Linked DNA regions of Asticcacaulis excentricus CB 48. The protein of the gene in region 2 binds, or shares a complex with, the protein of the main gene of each other region. Links are inferred from orthologs where the notes say so. Each region holds a gene or a part of one and is shown on either strand. Other genes may lie near its edges. The genes, in order: tldD and ASTEX_RS17485.

Evidence for each region.
Region 1: the proteins of ASTEX_RS17485 (region 2) and tldD are in contact, whole or in part, in a solved structure (PDB 5NJ9), measured with the Escherichia coli proteins. The link is inferred for Asticcacaulis excentricus CB 48 from one-to-one orthologs.

The regions. Positions count from the first base shown.
Region 1 is NC_014817.1:270,431-278,776, forward strand. Bases 2,622-5,542 are described here. They hold tldD (metalloprotease TldD), read right to left. Parts: upstream 4,845-5,542; coding sequence 3,399-4,844; downstream 2,622-3,398. Other genes in these bases: ASTEX_RS12935 (TonB-dependent receptor plug domain-containing protein), read right to left, coding at 2,622-3,251; coxB (cytochrome c oxidase subunit II), read left to right, coding at 5,222-5,542. Outside these bases: ASTEX_RS12930 (peptide MFS transporter), read left to right, coding at 1-1,178; more of ASTEX_RS12935, read right to left, coding at 1,275-2,621; more of coxB, read left to right, coding at 5,543-6,202; ctaD (cytochrome c oxidase subunit I), read left to right, coding at 6,226-7,908; cyoE (heme o synthase), read left to right, coding at 8,026-8,346. UniProt on the Escherichia coli protein: Metalloprotease involved in CcdA degradation. Suppresses the inhibitory activity of the carbon storage regulator (CsrA).
Region 2 is NC_014817.1:1,304,543-1,312,816, forward strand. Bases 3,302-6,150 are described here. They hold ASTEX_RS17485 (TldD/PmbA family protein), read right to left. Parts: upstream 5,486-6,150; coding sequence 4,118-5,485; downstream 3,302-4,117. Other genes in these bases: ASTEX_RS17480 (inositol monophosphatase family protein), read right to left, coding at 3,306-4,121; ASTEX_RS17490 (putative bifunctional diguanylate cyclase/phosphodiesterase), read left to right, coding at 5,676-6,150. In the rest of the region: ASTEX_RS17460 (ABC transporter ATP-binding protein), read right to left, coding at 1-1,599; ASTEX_RS17465 (fused DSP-PTPase phosphatase/NAD kinase-like protein), read left to right, coding at 1,923-2,642; ASTEX_RS17470 (hypothetical protein), read left to right, coding at 2,712-3,026; ASTEX_RS17475 (DUF4170 domain-containing protein), read right to left, coding at 3,071-3,295; more of ASTEX_RS17490, read left to right, coding at 6,151-7,640; ASTEX_RS17495 (SGNH/GDSL hydrolase family protein), read right to left, coding at 7,857-8,274.

The DNA.
Region 1 (8,346 bases), 1.0 Mb from region 2 along the record:
AGCTCTACTATTTCGGCATCAATATGGGCTCGTTCTGGGCCGCCATCCTGTGCGGCTATCTGGGCGAGCGTGTCGGCTGGTGGGCCGGTTTCGGTCTGGCAGGCGTCGGTATGCTGATAGGCCTTTTGTGCTTCATCTTCGGCAAGAAACTGCTGGAGGGCAAAGGCGAAGCCCCGAACCCGGCCGCCCTAAAACAGAAGGTCGCGGGCGTTATCTCGAAGGAAAATCTGGTCTATCTGCTGGGCTTTGCCGCCGTGCCCCTGATCTATTTCGTTATTCAGCGCAACAATATTGTCGGTTACGCGCTGGGCGTGGCGACGGTACTGATCCTCGGCTATGTCTTTACCCAGATGGCCACTAAGTTCAGCCGGGTTGAAAACTTCCGTCTGGGGCTAGCCATGGTCCTGACCCTGTCGTCGGTCGTCTTCTGGACCCTGTTTGAGCAGGCCGGTTCGTCGCTCAGCCTGTTTGCCGAGCGCAACACGACGCTAGACCTGATCGCCGAGCCCATCCGTTTGGGGACCCTGTTGCTGGCGACGCCGGGGCAGGTGAAGACCATGGGCGGCGTGCCCGAAGGGGCCTTCTGGATCGACATGGGTTTCAATGCGTCGAATACCCAGAGCTTCAACCCCTTCTTCATTTTGGTGTTCGCGCCGATCTTTGCCGGCATTTTCACCTTCCTCGCCAAGCGCGGCAAGGACCCCGATCCGGTCAAGAAGTTCGCTTTCGGTCTGGTCATGGCGGGTCTGGGCTTCTTCGTGCTTGTGTGGTCAACGCCTCTGGCCGGGGCGGATTTCCGCGTGCCGCTCTTCTGCCTGTTCCTGACCTATATGTTCCACACCTGGGGGGAGTTGGCCGTGTCGCCGGTCGGCCTGTCGCAACAGACCAAGCTGTCGCCGACCGTGCTGGTTTCGACCATGATGGCCATCTGGTTCCTCGGTACGTCGGGCGCGCAATATCTGGCCGCCTTTGTTGCCACCTATGCCTCGACCGAGACAGTCGGCGGTCAGGTCCTCGATCCCAGCGCCGCGCTTCAGGCGTCGCTCAAAACCTTCAACACCATCGGCTGGGCGGGTATTATCCTTGGCGGCATTCTGTTTGGTCTGTCCTTCGTGCTGAAGGGCTGGGCGCACGGGGCGTCCGACACTACGGATGACGCGCCGAAGGCGGGTCACTAGACCTGAGCCCAGGCGCGGGGTGATCCTCCCGTTCCAGACAAGAAAAACCCCGGCGGTGCGCACCGCCGTGGTTTTATGTTTTGAATTTCGCCGGGGTTAAAGTTCGTTCCTGATGCGCAAATAGAGCTTTGGTTCCGAGTTTCGCTGCGTCGATTCCTCATAGGACAACACATTACCCGAACGCAGGCCCTCATAGCGCGTCACGTCATAGCGCGTGGTGCGTGCGCCAAGATTCTGCAATTCCGTGCGTACCGACAGCTTGGGCGAGGGCTTGAATTCGGCATAGAGGCTGACCCAGTGGGAGCCTTCGGAGTGGCTGACTTCCTTTGCGCGCCAACTGGTGTTGTCCCAGCCGCTATCCACCGACCAGCCCCAGGACATGCCCGGACGGTCCTGATTGAAGCTCAGGGACAGGGAGCGCGGCGTTTGACCGGAGATTCGCCGCTTGCGGCCCGTCACGGGGTCGGTGATCTCGGAGTCGTACCAGGTGGCGTTCAGCCGGATCATGCCGTTTTCGAGATAATTATCCACTGGCACGCTGAGGCGCGTTGAAATCTGCTGATTGGCCCCGTCGCCGACATTGCCGACAATGTCCTCGATCCCGCCATTCTGGGTGTAGAGGGGAACGCGCTCGACCGCATCGTCGATGTCGTTCAGCTCATAGCTTAGCGCCAATTGTCCTTTTTCCCAGAAGCGGTAATCGACGCTGAGCTCGTTCGACCATTGGCGATAGGGGACGAGGTTGAGCGGATAGAGCAACTGATCCGGGCGCTCATACTGCCAGTTGGCAATCGACACAAAGTCCCAGTAGCCCATATAGCCGACTTCGCGCGCGCGGCTAAGGCGCACCTGAAGCACCTGATCGGGCTTCCACTGCAGGCTAAGGCGCGGTTTGGGGTATTCGTAGCTCCGCTCGGCCGCATATACGCCGCGATGGCGGAAGGTCATGCTTTCGATCGCTAGCCCGCTGTCGATAGTCAGGGTCTCGTTGGGCCGCCAGTTGCTTGAAATATAGAGCGATCCGCGCTGTTCCTCACCGCGGGTGCGACTTGGATCGGGGCGCTCTTCGTCGCTCAGCCACGAGCCGATCGACAGGCCCTGCGCGTCGAATGTGTTGAAGCGGCGCTCCCCACCAGCCTGAAGCATCAGGGCTTTGGAATAGTGCCAGGTCGCCTGCGCCGACAGCGAACCTTCGCTGGTTTCTTTGTCCTCAGTATAGGTGGAGAGCTGATCGGGCTTCTGATGGTCGGTGCGGCTGTCGCTGACGTTCCGCTTGCCCCACAGGTTGAGGTTTAACTTGAACTTCTTGCTGACGCTCCTTTCGTAGCGCCCGGCCACTTCCTGCGTCAGGTTTTCGTTCTTGCGCTGCTCGTATTCAGTAACGCCGTTCTCATAGATGGCGTCAAAGCCAGACCGGTTGTAACGGACCGTCCCGTTGACGTCGAGTCGCCCCCCGCTGGCCGGACCCGCCCAGCTGCCGCGCACCTCTGCGCCTTCGCTTTGACCTTTCGAATTAAGTGCCTGATGCCGGATCGTGCCGTCTGCATAGGTGGTGTACTTGTCGCCGTGGCCGGTGCCCTCGTCGTGGTTCTGATACAGATTTACCCCAGCCTCCAGATTGCGGCCGTTCTGGTTCTTCTGCCATGTTACGCCAACCTGTGGCTTTACCTTACCGTCCGGATAGATGTTTGCCGAAGACTGAAGGGTCACGACGGGCTTCGACATCGACTTGCGCACGATGTTGATCAGCTCGCTGTGGCCCTGCATGTCATAACTTGCACTGCCGGGGGCAATGCGTTCGAAGCGTTCGATCTGATTGAACGGCAGGCGGGCCAGGGCGTCGTTAGTGTCAGACGGGCGCTGACCGTCGATCAGTACATTGGACGAGCCGCCTGAGCCCGTTACGATGAAGTTGGGGATGTATTTCAGGGCGTCTGCGGCCGATTGCACCGGCTTACCCACAAAGTCCGAAGCTGTGTAACGGGCTGATGGGGCAATGGTTTCGCCTCCCGCCAGGGCTTGTCCGGGCAGTAAGGCAAGTGCACATACCGATGTCAGCCACAACAGCCGCATAACGCCCGATCACCTCTGTCTGGAGCAACTGAACAGTGCCACACCAGCACCTTCGTTTGGCAATATGACGCCATACGGTCGAAATGACAAGTTCGCGAGTGCGAAAAGACGGATAAACTAGCCTTAACAAAAGCTTATAAACTTCGGTTACGCGGAGGTCCCGCCCACTGTCAGGCCGCCGATCTTCAGGCTGGGCTGGCCTATCCCGACGGGTAGGCTCTGGCCCGCCTTGCCGCAGGTGCCGACACCGGGGTCGAACTTGAAGTCGTCGCCGATCATCTCGACCTGACGCATCACCGCCGGGCCGTCACCGATCAGCGACGCGCCCTTGACGGGCGCGGTCACCTTACCATCTTCGATCAAATAGGCTTCGGTGCATTGAAACACAAACTTGCCGTTGGTGATATCGACTTGGCCGCCGCCGAAATTGACCGCATAAAGGCCGCGTTTGGTCGAGGCGATCATGTCGGACAGTGTGTCCTGACCGCCCTTCATGAAGGTGTTGGTCATACGGGGAAGGGGCGGATGGGCATAGGACTGACGCCGGCCATTGCCGGTCGGGGCCACGCCCATCTGACGCGCCGACAGCCGGTCGTGCATGTAACCGACCAGAATGCCGTCTTCGATCAGGGTCGTGGCGTGGGTCGGTGTGCCTTCGTCATCCATATTCAGTGAGCCGCGCGCGTCGACGATCGTGCCGTCATCGACCACGGTGACGCGCTTGGCGGCGACCTGTTGGCACATCTTGCCGGAAAAGGCCGAGGTGCCCTTGCGGTTGAAATCGCCCTCAAGGCCGTGGCCCACCGCCTCATGCAACAGTACGCCGGGCCAGCCGGGCCCAAGCACAATATCCATCTCCCCTGTCGGGGCCGGTTTGGCCTCAAGGCTGATAAGGGCCTGTCGCAGGGCTTCATCAACCTGCGCCCGCCAGTATTTCGGATCGCTGAGCAGATCGAGCGCGATACGCCCGCCGCCGCCGGCTGAGGCGCTTTCGCGGTGTCCGTCCTTTTCAACCGAGATACCCACCGACAGGCGCACCAGCGGGCGGTAGTCGTGATAAACCTCACCGCCTGCGCGCAGGATGGTGATATGGCGCTGATCGGCGGCAACCGAGGCTGAGACCTGCACCACGCCCGAATGCCGGCTGCGTGCGTAGTCATTAATGGCTTCGAGCAGAGCGATCTTGTCGGCGAACGGCATAGATCCGATGGGGTCGTGCTCACCATAATGATGGCTGTTTGAGCGTGCCGGGGGCGTGGATAGGCTCAGACTGACAGCCCGACCCTGCTTGGCCAGCACGGCGGCGGAGGCGGCGCGCCGCACGGCCGCGACCGACAGTTCGGCCGCATTGGCAAAACCGACCGTTTCTCCGGCCACGACGCGCAGGCCGAAGCCCTGATCGGCACCATAGGTCGAATGTTTCAGCCGCCCGTCGTCAAAGACCAGTGATTCGCTTTCCCGCGTTTCGAAATAGATTTCCCCATCGTCGGCCCCGTTCAGGGCGTCTTCCAGAATGGTCTGACAGGTGGAAAGGTCGAGATCACGCAGCGAGTCGGGCAAGGAGACGGCGAGGGGGGAGGCTGACATAAGCATATACCAAATGAAACACTGCCCCCTATGTAGGCCGCCGCGTGGCGCTTGAACAGAGAGTCTGAACCAGAGATTCGCGCGGACCCGCCTCGAACGATACCGGGGCGCGACAAAAGCGCGCAGGTGCGGCCTGTGCAAAAGCCATATTCGCCCCTGAGCCGTACCAGAACGCAACTGTCTTTGAAGACAGTGGTCTTGCCTTGCTTTTAGGCCTTTGCATTTTGCAAATATGGCATTAATGGGGAAGAACGGGGTGAGACCATGTGTCCCATTGGGACCCATTGTCACGCCCGAAGACCGAGGATTAAACGGGACTGCGCGGAAACTCCTGCTCACGAGAAGGCAGGCGCGCCGGGCACCCACAGTTAGGGATTGAAGGAATGCGCATCCGAAGGCTGATGGCAGGGACCGCCGCCGTGATGACTGCCCTTGCAGGAGCATTGGGGGCCGGAGCCGTCTGGGCTCAGGAAAAACTGGGGCAACCGACCGACAAGTCGCTCGGTCTTCAGCCGGGCGCCGCCCCGCTGAAACACGACGCCATATGGTTCCACGACGTCATCTTGCTGCCGATCATCACGGTGATTGTCGTGTTTGTGCTGGCACTGCTGATCTGGATCGTGCTGCGCTACAACAAGCGCGCCAACCCGAAGCCGGCCAGCTTTTCGCACAATACGGCCATTGAGATTCTTTGGACGGTGATCCCGGTCCTCATCCTCGTCTTTATCGCCTTCTTCTCCTTCTCGCTGCTGCGCAAATACAACGACATGCCGACCCCGGATGTCGTGGTGAAGGCTACGGGCTATCAGTGGTACTGGGCTTATGACTATCCGGAGCTGGGGGTCGAAGGCGTCGAATCGCGCTTGCTGCCTGAAGCCCGCGAACTGAAGACTGCGCACGCTGCCAAGGTACCCTTCCTGCTCGGCGTCGATAATGAGCTGATCGTGCCGGTCAACAAGGTCGTTCAGGTGCAGGTCACCGGCTATGACGTCATCCACTCCTTCGCTCTGCCGGCCTTCGGTCTGAAGACCGACGCCATTCCCGGTCGTCTGAACTCGACCTGGTTCAAGGCCGAAAAGCCCGGCATTTATTATGGCCAGTGTTCAGAACTTTGCGGCGTCGATCACGCCTACATGCCGATCGCTATCCGCGTGGTCAGCGAAAAGGAATTTGACGCCTACATCATCAAGGCGGGTGGCAAGACCAAGGCCATGATTGCCGCCGAAGAAGCGGCGGCCGCAGCGGCAGCCCAACAGGCGGCGGCCAACGCTGCCGCTTCGGCAGACGCATCGGCGACGGCTTCGGCTGCAGCCCCGGCAGAAGCGGACGCAGCGGCCTCGGCCGCAGCTCCCGCCGTTCAATAATTCAGGTAAGAGAGACGCTCGTCATGGCATCGAATGCTTCTGTCGTTCACGATCATCATCACGATGATCACGACCACAAACCCGGCTTCTTCGCGCGCTGGTTCCTGTCCACCAACCACAAGGACATCGGCACGCTCTACCTGATCTTCGCTATTTTCGCCGGTCTTCTGGGCGGCGCACTGTCGGGCCTGATACGCTGGGAGCTTTATGAACCTGGCCTTCAGGTCTTCGTTCAGGGTTCGCTGCTTGATCAGCTCAATGTCTTCGAAGGCAAGCACGGCTATAACTCGGTCGTGACCGCCCACGCCGTTCTGATGATCTTCTTCATGGTCATGCCGGCCATGATTGGCGGCTTTGGCAACTGGTTTGTGCCGATTATGATCGGTGCGCCGGATATGGCTTTCCCGCGCCTCAACAACATCTCCTTCTGGCTATTGGTGGCCTCCTTCATTCTGCTGATGGTGTCGATCTTCGTGCCGGGCGGACCGGGCGGCGCGTCGGAGCACGGCTTCGGCGGTGGCTGGACCATGTATCCGCCAATGTCGGCCAATAAGGGCAGCCCCGGTGCGGCCTTCGACCTGATCATCTTCTCCTTCCACCTGTCGGGTGCGTCGTCGATCCTGGGGGCGATCAACTTCATCACCACCATCTTTAACATGCGCGCGCCGGGCATGACGCTGCACCGTATGCCGCTGTTTGCTTGGTCGGTGCTGGTCACCGCCTTCCTGCTGCTGCTGTCGCTGCCGGTCTTCGCCGGTGCCATCACAATGCTGCTGACCGACCGTAACTTCGGCACCGCCTTCTTCGATCCGGCGGGCGGTGGTGATCCGGTTATGTACCAGCACCTGTTCTGGTTCTTCGGCCACCCAGAAGTGTACATCCTCATCCTGCCGGGCTTCGGTATCATCAGCCACGTGGTTTCGACCTTCTCGAAAAAGCCCGTGTTCGGCTATCTCGCCATGGCCTACGCCATGGTGGCCATCGGCTTCGTCGGCTTTATCGTGTGGGCCCACCACATGTACACGGTCGGCATGGGCTTCAACCTGCGCGCCTACTTCGTGATGGCGACCATGGTCATCGCCGTTCCGACAGGCGTGAAAATCTTCTCGTGGATTGCCACCATGTGGGGCGGTTCGCTGGACTTTAAGGTGCCCATGCTGTGGGCCATCGGCTTCATCTTCCTGTTCACCGTCGGTGGCGTGACAGGTGTGGTTCTCTCCAACGCAGGTATCGACTATAGCCTGCACGACACCTACTACGTCGTGGCGCACTTCCATTACGCGCTGTCGCTGGGGGCTGTGTTTGCCATCTTTTGCGGTTTCTACTACTGGTATGAGAAGATGTTTGGCATAAAGTACAACGAGCTTCTTGGTCAGATTCACTTCTGGCTGATGTTCGTCGGCGTGAATGTCATCTTCTTCCCGCAGCACTTCCTAGGCCTTCAGGGCATGCCGCGTCGTTACGTCGATTATCCGGAAGGCTTCGCCTACTGGAATAAGATTTCAACGATCGGTTATATCATCACTGCCATTGGCGTTGTGGTCTTCCTGATCATGATCCTCGAATCGGTCATCCGTCGCCGTAAGGCCGAGGCCAATCCGTGGGGTGAGGGCGCGACCACGCTCGAATGGACCCTGTCGTCTCCGCCGCCCTACCACCAGTTCTCTGAACTGCCGGTGATCAAGGACGAAGACGGCCATCATTAAGTGCTTCGCCCGAATGGGCGGTAGGCTTACAGTATGGGGGGATGAGGGCCGTAGGTCGTCATCCCCTTTATTTTACGAGTACCCACAGTGACCCCTGAGCCCGTGATCCCAGAGCCCGTGACCCCTAAGCCTGTGACAAGCGAAACGCCGACACCCGAACTGAGCCATCCTGCCTACGGGGAGAAGGCTCTACGCGGCTTGCCGGCGGACTATTTTCAGTTGCTGAAACCGCGCGTGATGTCCCTGGTGGTGTTCACCGGTCTGACGGGGCTGGTCGTTGCGCCGCAAAAGATAGACCCGTTTCTGGCCTTTATCGCAGTGCTTTGTATTGCGCTGGGGGCTGGGGCAGCGGGCGCGCTGAACATGGCCATTGAAGGCGAAACCGATGCCCTGATGCGCCGCACCCGCGGGCGCCCCGTGGCGTCAGGCCGCGTCAGC
Region 2 (8,274 bases):
GGACTGGGTGTCGAGTGCGGAGGTCGCTTCATCGAGCAGCAGCAGCGGCGCGTCTTTCAGGAAGGCGCGCGCAATGGCGATGCGCTGTTTCTGTCCGCCGGACAGGCGCGAGCCGGCTTCACCGACGCGGGTGTCGAGGCCATCGGGCAGGTCGTCGATAAATTCCAGCGCCGCGGCGTCGCGCGCCGCCTGCACGATCTCGGCCTCGGTGGCGTCAGGGCGGCCATAGGCGATATTGGCGCGGATGGTGTCGTCAAACAGAAACGGGTCTTGCGACACCAGAGCGATATGGTCGCGCAGGGATTTGAGCGTCACGGCGCGCTGTGGCGTGTCGCCGAAACGGATTTCGCCGCTCGTATAGTCGTAGAAGCGCGGAATAAGGTTGAGCAGGGTCGATTTGCCCGATCCCGACGGCCCGACCAGCGCCACGGACTGACCCGCGCGGGCCTCAAAGCTCACCCCCTCCAGCACTGGCGTGTCGCCATAGGCAAAGGTGACAGTGTCAAAGGTCACGCGGTCAAAGGGTTTCAGTGCCTGCGCGTCCGGGGCATCGGCAATTTCCGGCGCGACGTCCAGCGCGGCAAACAGCCGCCTGGCGGCCGTAAAACCTTCGGCCATCACGGTTTGCAGATTGGCCAGTTGCCGCAGGGACTGTCCCGCCGCGCCCAGATAGGAGATATAGGCGGTAAAGCCGCCCAGCGTCATGGCCCCCGACTGAGCGCGCCAGCCGGCATAGACGACGACGAGCGCCAGCACGATGGTGGTCAGGGCCTCGGTCACCGGGGCGGCGGCCGCACGGGCATTGGCACCCTTGATGATGTGCTTCTGACGCCGCGCAATAACGGCATCGACGCGGCCCTGCTCATAGGCTTCGCGATTATTGATCTTGACGATCTTGACGCCGTCGAGGCTTTCCATGATGGCGGTGGACAGCGAAGAGGTCTCGTCCATCGCGCCTTGTGCGGCTTTTTTTGTGCGGCGGTTATACTGCCCCAGCACGGCCGCAATGACCGGCCCGGCGATCAGCACACCCAGCGTCATGCGCCAGTCGATAAAGGCCATATAGGTCAGTGAGCCGATGACAATTCCGCCGTGCTGCACATAGTTGACGACACCATTGGTGGTGGCTTCGCGCATCAGCCCGGCGTCAAACAGCACCGAGGACAGATAGCTGCCCGAATGCGCTTTGTTGAGGTGGCCGAGGTCAGCATGGACCATATTGCCGAACAGTTGCGACTGAATGCGCCCCACAAGCTGATGCCCGACGCGGTTGACCGAGGTGGCTAAGCCCAGTTGCGACACCAGCCGCACCAGCGTCGCCCCGATCATCACCGCCGGCACCCAGATCAGCGGCTGGGCGGCGACAAAGGCCGGGACTTCGGACGCCGCTGCCGAATCGCTTTCGCCGAACAACAGTTCGATGCCGGGCTTCAGGCACCAGATGACAAACGAGGTGGAAACAGCGACCATGACGGCGCACGCTAGCGCCAGTCCCAGAAAGCCTTTGTATTTTTGCAGATAATCACGCCACACCCGCGCCATGACGGCGCGCGAGCCGGTCTCCGGCAGGGCAGGGGTATCGGCGGCAATGGGGGTCATGAAAACGTGTAACTCTCTGAACCTCAAACTATATAGGGATATGCCCCTGACGGGCAAAGCCAATAGTTTGTCTTCCGGCGTGGAAATCTGTATATGGCGCGCTCAACCCGTCGTCTTCTGTACTAAGGAAGCGGACCTGTCCTGTCTTATACCTCCCCGGCGTGCCGGGGAGGGGGACCGCACGAAACGGCCACAGGCCGGTGAGATGCGGTGGTGGGGGTAAGCCTCTGTTTCAGCCTGCGCGGCAGGCGGATAAGGGACACGCCCCCTCCGTCACGCCTTCGGCGTGCCACCTCCCGCGGCTCGCGGGTGGCGTATAGGAAATGGCTTTCTTTTCAGTCTGGTACCCCGTGAAGCTGTTCAAGAAACGTAAAACGCCCAAGGTTTTCGACACCTCAACGCAATGGGGGCTGTTCAAGACCTATCTGGCCTTTCTGTGGAACGACCACGCCTATCTTCGGTTAGGCTTCACCAATGCGCACTGGATCGACGACAAGATGGTGCGCACCAACCAGCCGTGGCCGTTTCAGCTCGCCTGGTTCAAAAAGCACGACCGCATCCGCACGGTTATCAATCTGCGCGGCGGGCAGGGGGCGTTTTTCGCGCTGGAACGCCATGCCTGTCAGACCTTGGGTCTCAATCTGGTCGATTTCATTGTCACTTCACGCGATGTGCCCTCCGCCGAAGCCATCCTTGAGGCCGAAAAGCTGTTCGATAGCATCCAGTATCCGGCCCTGATGCACTGTAAATCCGGGGCGGATCGCGCGGGGATCATGAGCGTCCTGTACCGTCACCTGCACCTCAAACACCCCCTGCGGGAGGCGGTTCAGGAACTGGGCCTGCGCACCCTGCATATGAAGGCGGGCAAGACGGGCGTGCTCGACTATATTTTCGACTGCTATTTTGCTGAGGGTGAACCGCGCGGTATGTCCTTTGTTGAATGGACGCAGTCGGACCTGTATGATCCGGTGAAGATCAAGTCAGACTTCAAATCGGCGTGGTGGGGCACGCTTCTGACCGAAAAGATTTTCCGCCGGGAGTAGGTGGCGGTTGCGCCTTCGCCCTTTTTCGCGCACGTTTTCGGCTTAGGCTGATCGAAACGGGGTATGGCCATGTCGCTGAAATTCATCGCTATCACGTTGACGGCTTTGACCCTGACGGGCTGCGCGTCTACGCCCGAACCCGTGGCAGGCAGCGCGCAGGCTACCCTGCCGTCGCCAAAGGCGTGCAAGGCGCGCGACCTGGTCTTTACTAAGGACGCCAACGGCAAGGGTTATTGCGTCACGGAGGCGCAGGCCAAGTGCCAGCAATCGGCGTTGCTGGTGCTGGGCGACGCGGACTGTCTCAACACGCTGATGTGGAAGGACAATAGCTCACGTCCAGACCCGCTGCCGCGCGGCACGGCGGTGACGCCGACAAAGAACTGAGGTCAAAACCACCTCCACATCGCTTTCGATGTGGAGGTGAAGAATTAGTCGTTTGCCGGGTTCAGCAGACGGTGCGCGTGGATGACGAAATAGCGCATCAGGGCGTTATCGACCGTCGATTGCGCCTTGGCACGCCAGGCGGTCTTGGCTTCTTCGTAGCTGGCGTAGGCGCCAACAAATTCGACCGCCTTGAGGTCCTTGAAGTCGGTGCTGCCGGGTGCTTGCAGTTCGCCGCCGATGACGATGTGAAGCAGTTGTTTGTCGCTCATGGTCAAACTCTCAGAGGGTTTCGAGGGAAGGAAGGGCAGCGCAACGGCGCCGGATTTCGGGATACAAGCCTGAATTGGCGCAGATCAGCGAGGCCTTGAGGCTGTCGGGGGCGTTGAAGTCGTAGGCCTGCCCCAGATGGTCGGATACGGTGGCCCCGGCCTCATGGCAGATCAGGGTAGCCGCCGCCACGTCCCAGTCGCGCTTGGGCGTCAGGGCCAGAGTAAAATCGGCGCGGCCCGCTGCCACGCACACCATGCGGTAGGCGACGGAGGGGCGAGACGTTATGCTCATCTTGGGCCACGGCTCCGGCCAGATGTCGCGGCCAAACAGGCGCGCATCGCCGATCCCCTGCGCCACGCTGAGGTCGGTGGTGGCGGAGGCGCCGATGGGTTCACCATTGAGAAATGCCCCCAACCCTTTACCTGCGCTATACATTTCCTGCGCATCGGGCGCATAGACCACGGCGGCGACTGGCTGGCGGGCCTGCACCAGACACAGGGCAATGGTCCAGTAGGGGGAGCCCTTGGTGAAGCCCATCGTGCCGTCAATGGGGTCGAGCACGAACAGGTGCGATTGCGTCAGGCGGGCGGGCGTATCGGGCGATTCCTCGCTCTGCCAAGCATAGCCGGGGCGCGCGTCCAGCAGCGCCTCCTTCAGCCACAGATCGACCTCCAAATCGGCATTGGTGACGATGGAGCCATCGGATTTATAAGAGATATTCAGCCCCTGCGCCTTGAGGTGCTGAGCCAGCGCCCCGGCGCGCCGCGCCCGGTCGATCAGCAGATCAAGCTCGTCCTGAAGTGTCGGCGCGGCCCGGCTCATCATTTGCCCCCGATGCTTAGGCCATCGACCAGTATCGAGGGGGTGTCGAGCGTCCCCTTGATCTCAAGGTCCGAGGCGGGCTCAAGGCGCGCGAAAATGTCAATCAGATTGCCAGCAACGGTGATTTCATTGACCGGGTGGATCAGTTCGCCGTTTTCAAACACAAAGCCCGACGCCCCGGCCGACCAATCGCCGGTGTCCGAATTGACGCTGGGGCCAAACATCGAGGTGATCACCACCCCGGAACGAGCGGCCCGCATAAGGTCGGCGGGGGAGCGCGTACCGGGGCTCAGCGTCACATTGTGCGCCGAAACGCCCGCTGGATGCGCCAGAGAGCGTGAAGCATGGCCGGTCGAAACCATGCCCAGTTGCCGCCCGGCGGCGCTGTTGAGCAGCCAGGTGGTCAGGATGCCGTCGTCGATAAGGGAACGCTCACGCACAGTCACGCCTTCGTCGTCATAAAGGCACGAGCCCAGGCCGCGCGGGCGGAACGGGTTGTCGATAAGGTGCACCCCTGGCGCAAACAGACGCTGACCCAGCTTATCTTTCAGAAAACTGGAGCCGCGCGCCACCGATGGACCGGAAATGGCCCCGAGAAACAGGCCAATCAGTGACTTGGCCGTGCGCGGTTCGAACAGCACCGGGGCGGTGCAGCTGTCGATCTTGCGTGCGCCCAGCGCCTTCAGGGCACGTTCGGCGGCGAGGATGCCTGTCGCTTCGGGCGTCGGCAGATCGGACAGGTAGCGCGTCGAGCGGCCTTCGCCATCGCGCTCCATGCCGCCGGTTTCGTCCGTGGCGATCAGGCGCGCCGACTGAAACGACAGGCTGGTGCGGTGGTGGCCTGCAAAACCCTCCGAGGTCAGAAGCTGCCAGCGGGTAAAGCTCTGGCCGGCGCTGGCCGCATCGCTTTGCAGACGCGGGTCGATCAGGCCCGCGGCCTCACAGGCCAGCGCCCGTTCGCGCAAAGTATCGGCGCTCAGCTCTGTGGGGTCGAAAATGTCCAGATCAACACCGTCGCCGCGCCACAAGAGCGCCGGATCGGCCAGACCGGCATAGGCGTCATCCGGGGCCAGTCGCGCCATGGCGACGCAGCGTTCGACCAGCCGCGTCAGCGTGCGCTCAGAGAATTCAGAGACCGACACCACGGCCTGTTTCCGACCGACAAACACGCGCAGCCCCAGATCGGTGGCCTCATCGCTTTCGACGGTTTCGACCGCCCCCTTGCGCACGCCAACGCTGAGCGAGCGGCTTTGAGAATAGACGGCTTCGGCGGCATCTGCGCCTTGCGCCCGTGCCAGACCGATGACGTGCGCAAGCAACGCCGTAGAATCGGTGCGGGCGGGGGTGTCTGTTTGCGTATGCAGCATAAGGTCTTTCTTAGGCGCGGCCGGGGGGCGGGGCGCAAGTCTCAATTGGAACGATTCCCCGCAAAGCATATCATAACCTTGTTTTACAGGATTATTTCCTACGGATTAGTATAATCTTTAGGGCATTCCTCTAGGTTGTGACCTCTGTGGCGCAGGCTCTGTTGACTGCGCGTCATCCTGCAGGGGTCTTATGCTGTCACTGGCCGAACGCACCGGAGACTTGCGTCGGTATGCTTACCGGCTGTTGCGCCGACTGAAGGCGAGTCACAGACAAAGCGAAGTCGATACGGCGGAGTTGAGGCGTCAGCGCGCGATTGCGTTGCGCCCGGTCGTGCGCGGTCTGTGCGGAGTGGTCGGCAGCTATTATATCGTTATTTTTATCTCCCACTTTTTCTATGAAAAAGGGATGGACCTGCCGATCATGGCCGGTCTGGGGGGGGTGACGGCTATAACCTGCCTGTCTTTTTTCCGCTGGACGCGCGGGGCCGAAAGCGTGCAACGGCTGGAAATCGCCACTTTGATCGTCAGTCTTTTGATGTACGCCAATGTGGTGGTGTCTCAGTACCTGCACTTTGTCCCGGCCAAGCTGATCTATTTTGTCCTGATGACCCTGGTCTTCGCCACCTCGGCGGTGTCGCTGCGGGTTGTGGTGCCGACCTCGCTTCTGGCGACTGGCACCATGTTTGTCATGGCGCATCATGCCGGTTTCCCGGTACTGAAACAGCACATCTGGGTCGGTGTTGGCGGTATTGTAACGGCACTGGGCATGGCGGGCATAATGCGCAGCACTATTTTTCGCGCTGTTCATGCCCGTCTGGTCGCCGAAAAACACCGGCACGAGGCGCAAATTCTGGCGCATTATGATGCCCTGACCGGCCTGCCCAATCGCCGCAGCTTTTTCACCGAGCTGGATGTGGCACTTGTGGGGGCCAAAAACGGGTACGCCTTTGATCTGGCCCTGATTGATCTCGACGGCTTTAAACCGGTCAATGACCTCTATGGCCACAGCATTGGCGACGCCCTGCTGATCGAGGTCGGCAAGCGTCTGCGCGCGGTCGTGGGGTCGCGCGGCGTCGTGGCGCGACTGGGCGGAGATGAGTTTGCTCTCATCCTCAACGGGCAAATGCCTGACGACGATCTGCGCCGCTTTGGTGAAGACCTCTGCGATACCTTGCGCCAAACCTATGTGTTGGGCGGCGGGGTGTGCGCCAACATCTCCGGCTCGGTCGGCTTCGTGCATTCGGACCCGGGAGCCCAGTGGAGCGCCTCGCAAATGCTGGAGCGCGCCGACTACGCACTCTATTACGCCAAGCAGAACCTGCGCGGTGCGCCGATCATCTTTGACCGCCGCCACGAAAACGAGATGCAGGATTTCGGCGCCGTAGATCAGACCCTGCGTTCGTCCGATCTCGAAAGTGAACTCTATATCGTCTTCCAGCCGCAGATCGATCTCAAGGCGCAGCGCACGGTTAGCTTCGAGGCGCTGGCCCGCTGGCAGTCAGAAAAGCTGGGGCCGGTGCGACCGGACATCTTCATCCGCGCCGCCGAACGCTCCGGCCTGATCAGCGACATCACCCTAATTCTCTTGCGCAAGGCGCTGGTGGCGGTGCGCGACTGGCCCCGTGATATGCGCGTCTCGTTCAATCTGTCGGCGCGCGACCTGCGCTCGCTGCCGGCCATCGCGCGTATCTGCGACACGGTAAAAGCATCCGGCGTCGATCCGAAGCGCATCGAGTTCGAAATCACCGAAACCGCCATGCTCAGCGACTTCGATCAGGCGCTGGAGGCTCTGGCGCTGCTGAAAGGCATGGGCAGCCGCATCGCGCTCGATGACTTCGGTTCGGGCTATTCCAGCTTCGGCTATATCCATCGCCTGCCGGTAGACAAGATCAAGATCGACCGCAGCTTCGTAACCCAGCTTTTGCGCCACGATTCGACGGTCAAAATCGTCAAGACGCTGATCGACCTGTGCGGCAACCTGTCGCTCGATCACGTTATCGAAGGCGTCGAGACGGCGGCGGAACTATGCCGTCTGGAAGAGATCGGTGCGCGCTATATTCAGGGCTATTACTTCTCACAGCCCATGCGCGCCGAAGCCATCACCGCCTATCTGGACGCCGAATCCTGGCGCGAGGGGCTGAAAAAGGCGGGGTAGACTTAGTCGCCCTTTTTCGACGCTCCGGACTTGCTGAGGCGATGGCAATGGCCTGATCCTAATCTTTGACCCTGGCGCCGCTGGAATTTTTCAGATCGCCGTCCTTGATTCGCTCATGACCTTTCGATCTCGCGCTTCTGAGTCGGGGTTTGCCTGGGCATGGTCCATCCTCCTGTTGGGAGGGCGGAGTATGCGCCATCACGTAGCGGGATGCGATTAGGCTTTGCGCGCCCATCCGAAAGAAGTGAGCGGGATCGACTGCGCCATCTCCGCGGCACCGGCATCATTGGGGTGCAGATTATCGGCCATGCCCAGCCCCGGCCGAAGCCAGCCGGGACGCGCCGGGTCTTCCAGTGCCTTTTCAAAATCAAACAAGCCGTCAAAGACATCGGAACGGCGCAGCCAGGCATTGAGCGCCACGCGCCGCGTCTCCTTCTCGTCGCTGTAATAGTCCTTGAAGGTCGTGCCCTTGAAGGGGGTGAGCGTCCCCGCATAGGTGCGGATGCCGTGCGCCTGCGCGCGGGCGGCGATCTGGCTCAGGCCCATCTTCAAGTCGTCCAGCGGAGCGTAGCCGGGACTGTCCGGACCGCCGGCGTGGCCGAGGTCGTTAATTCCGATCAGCAGCACGACGGCG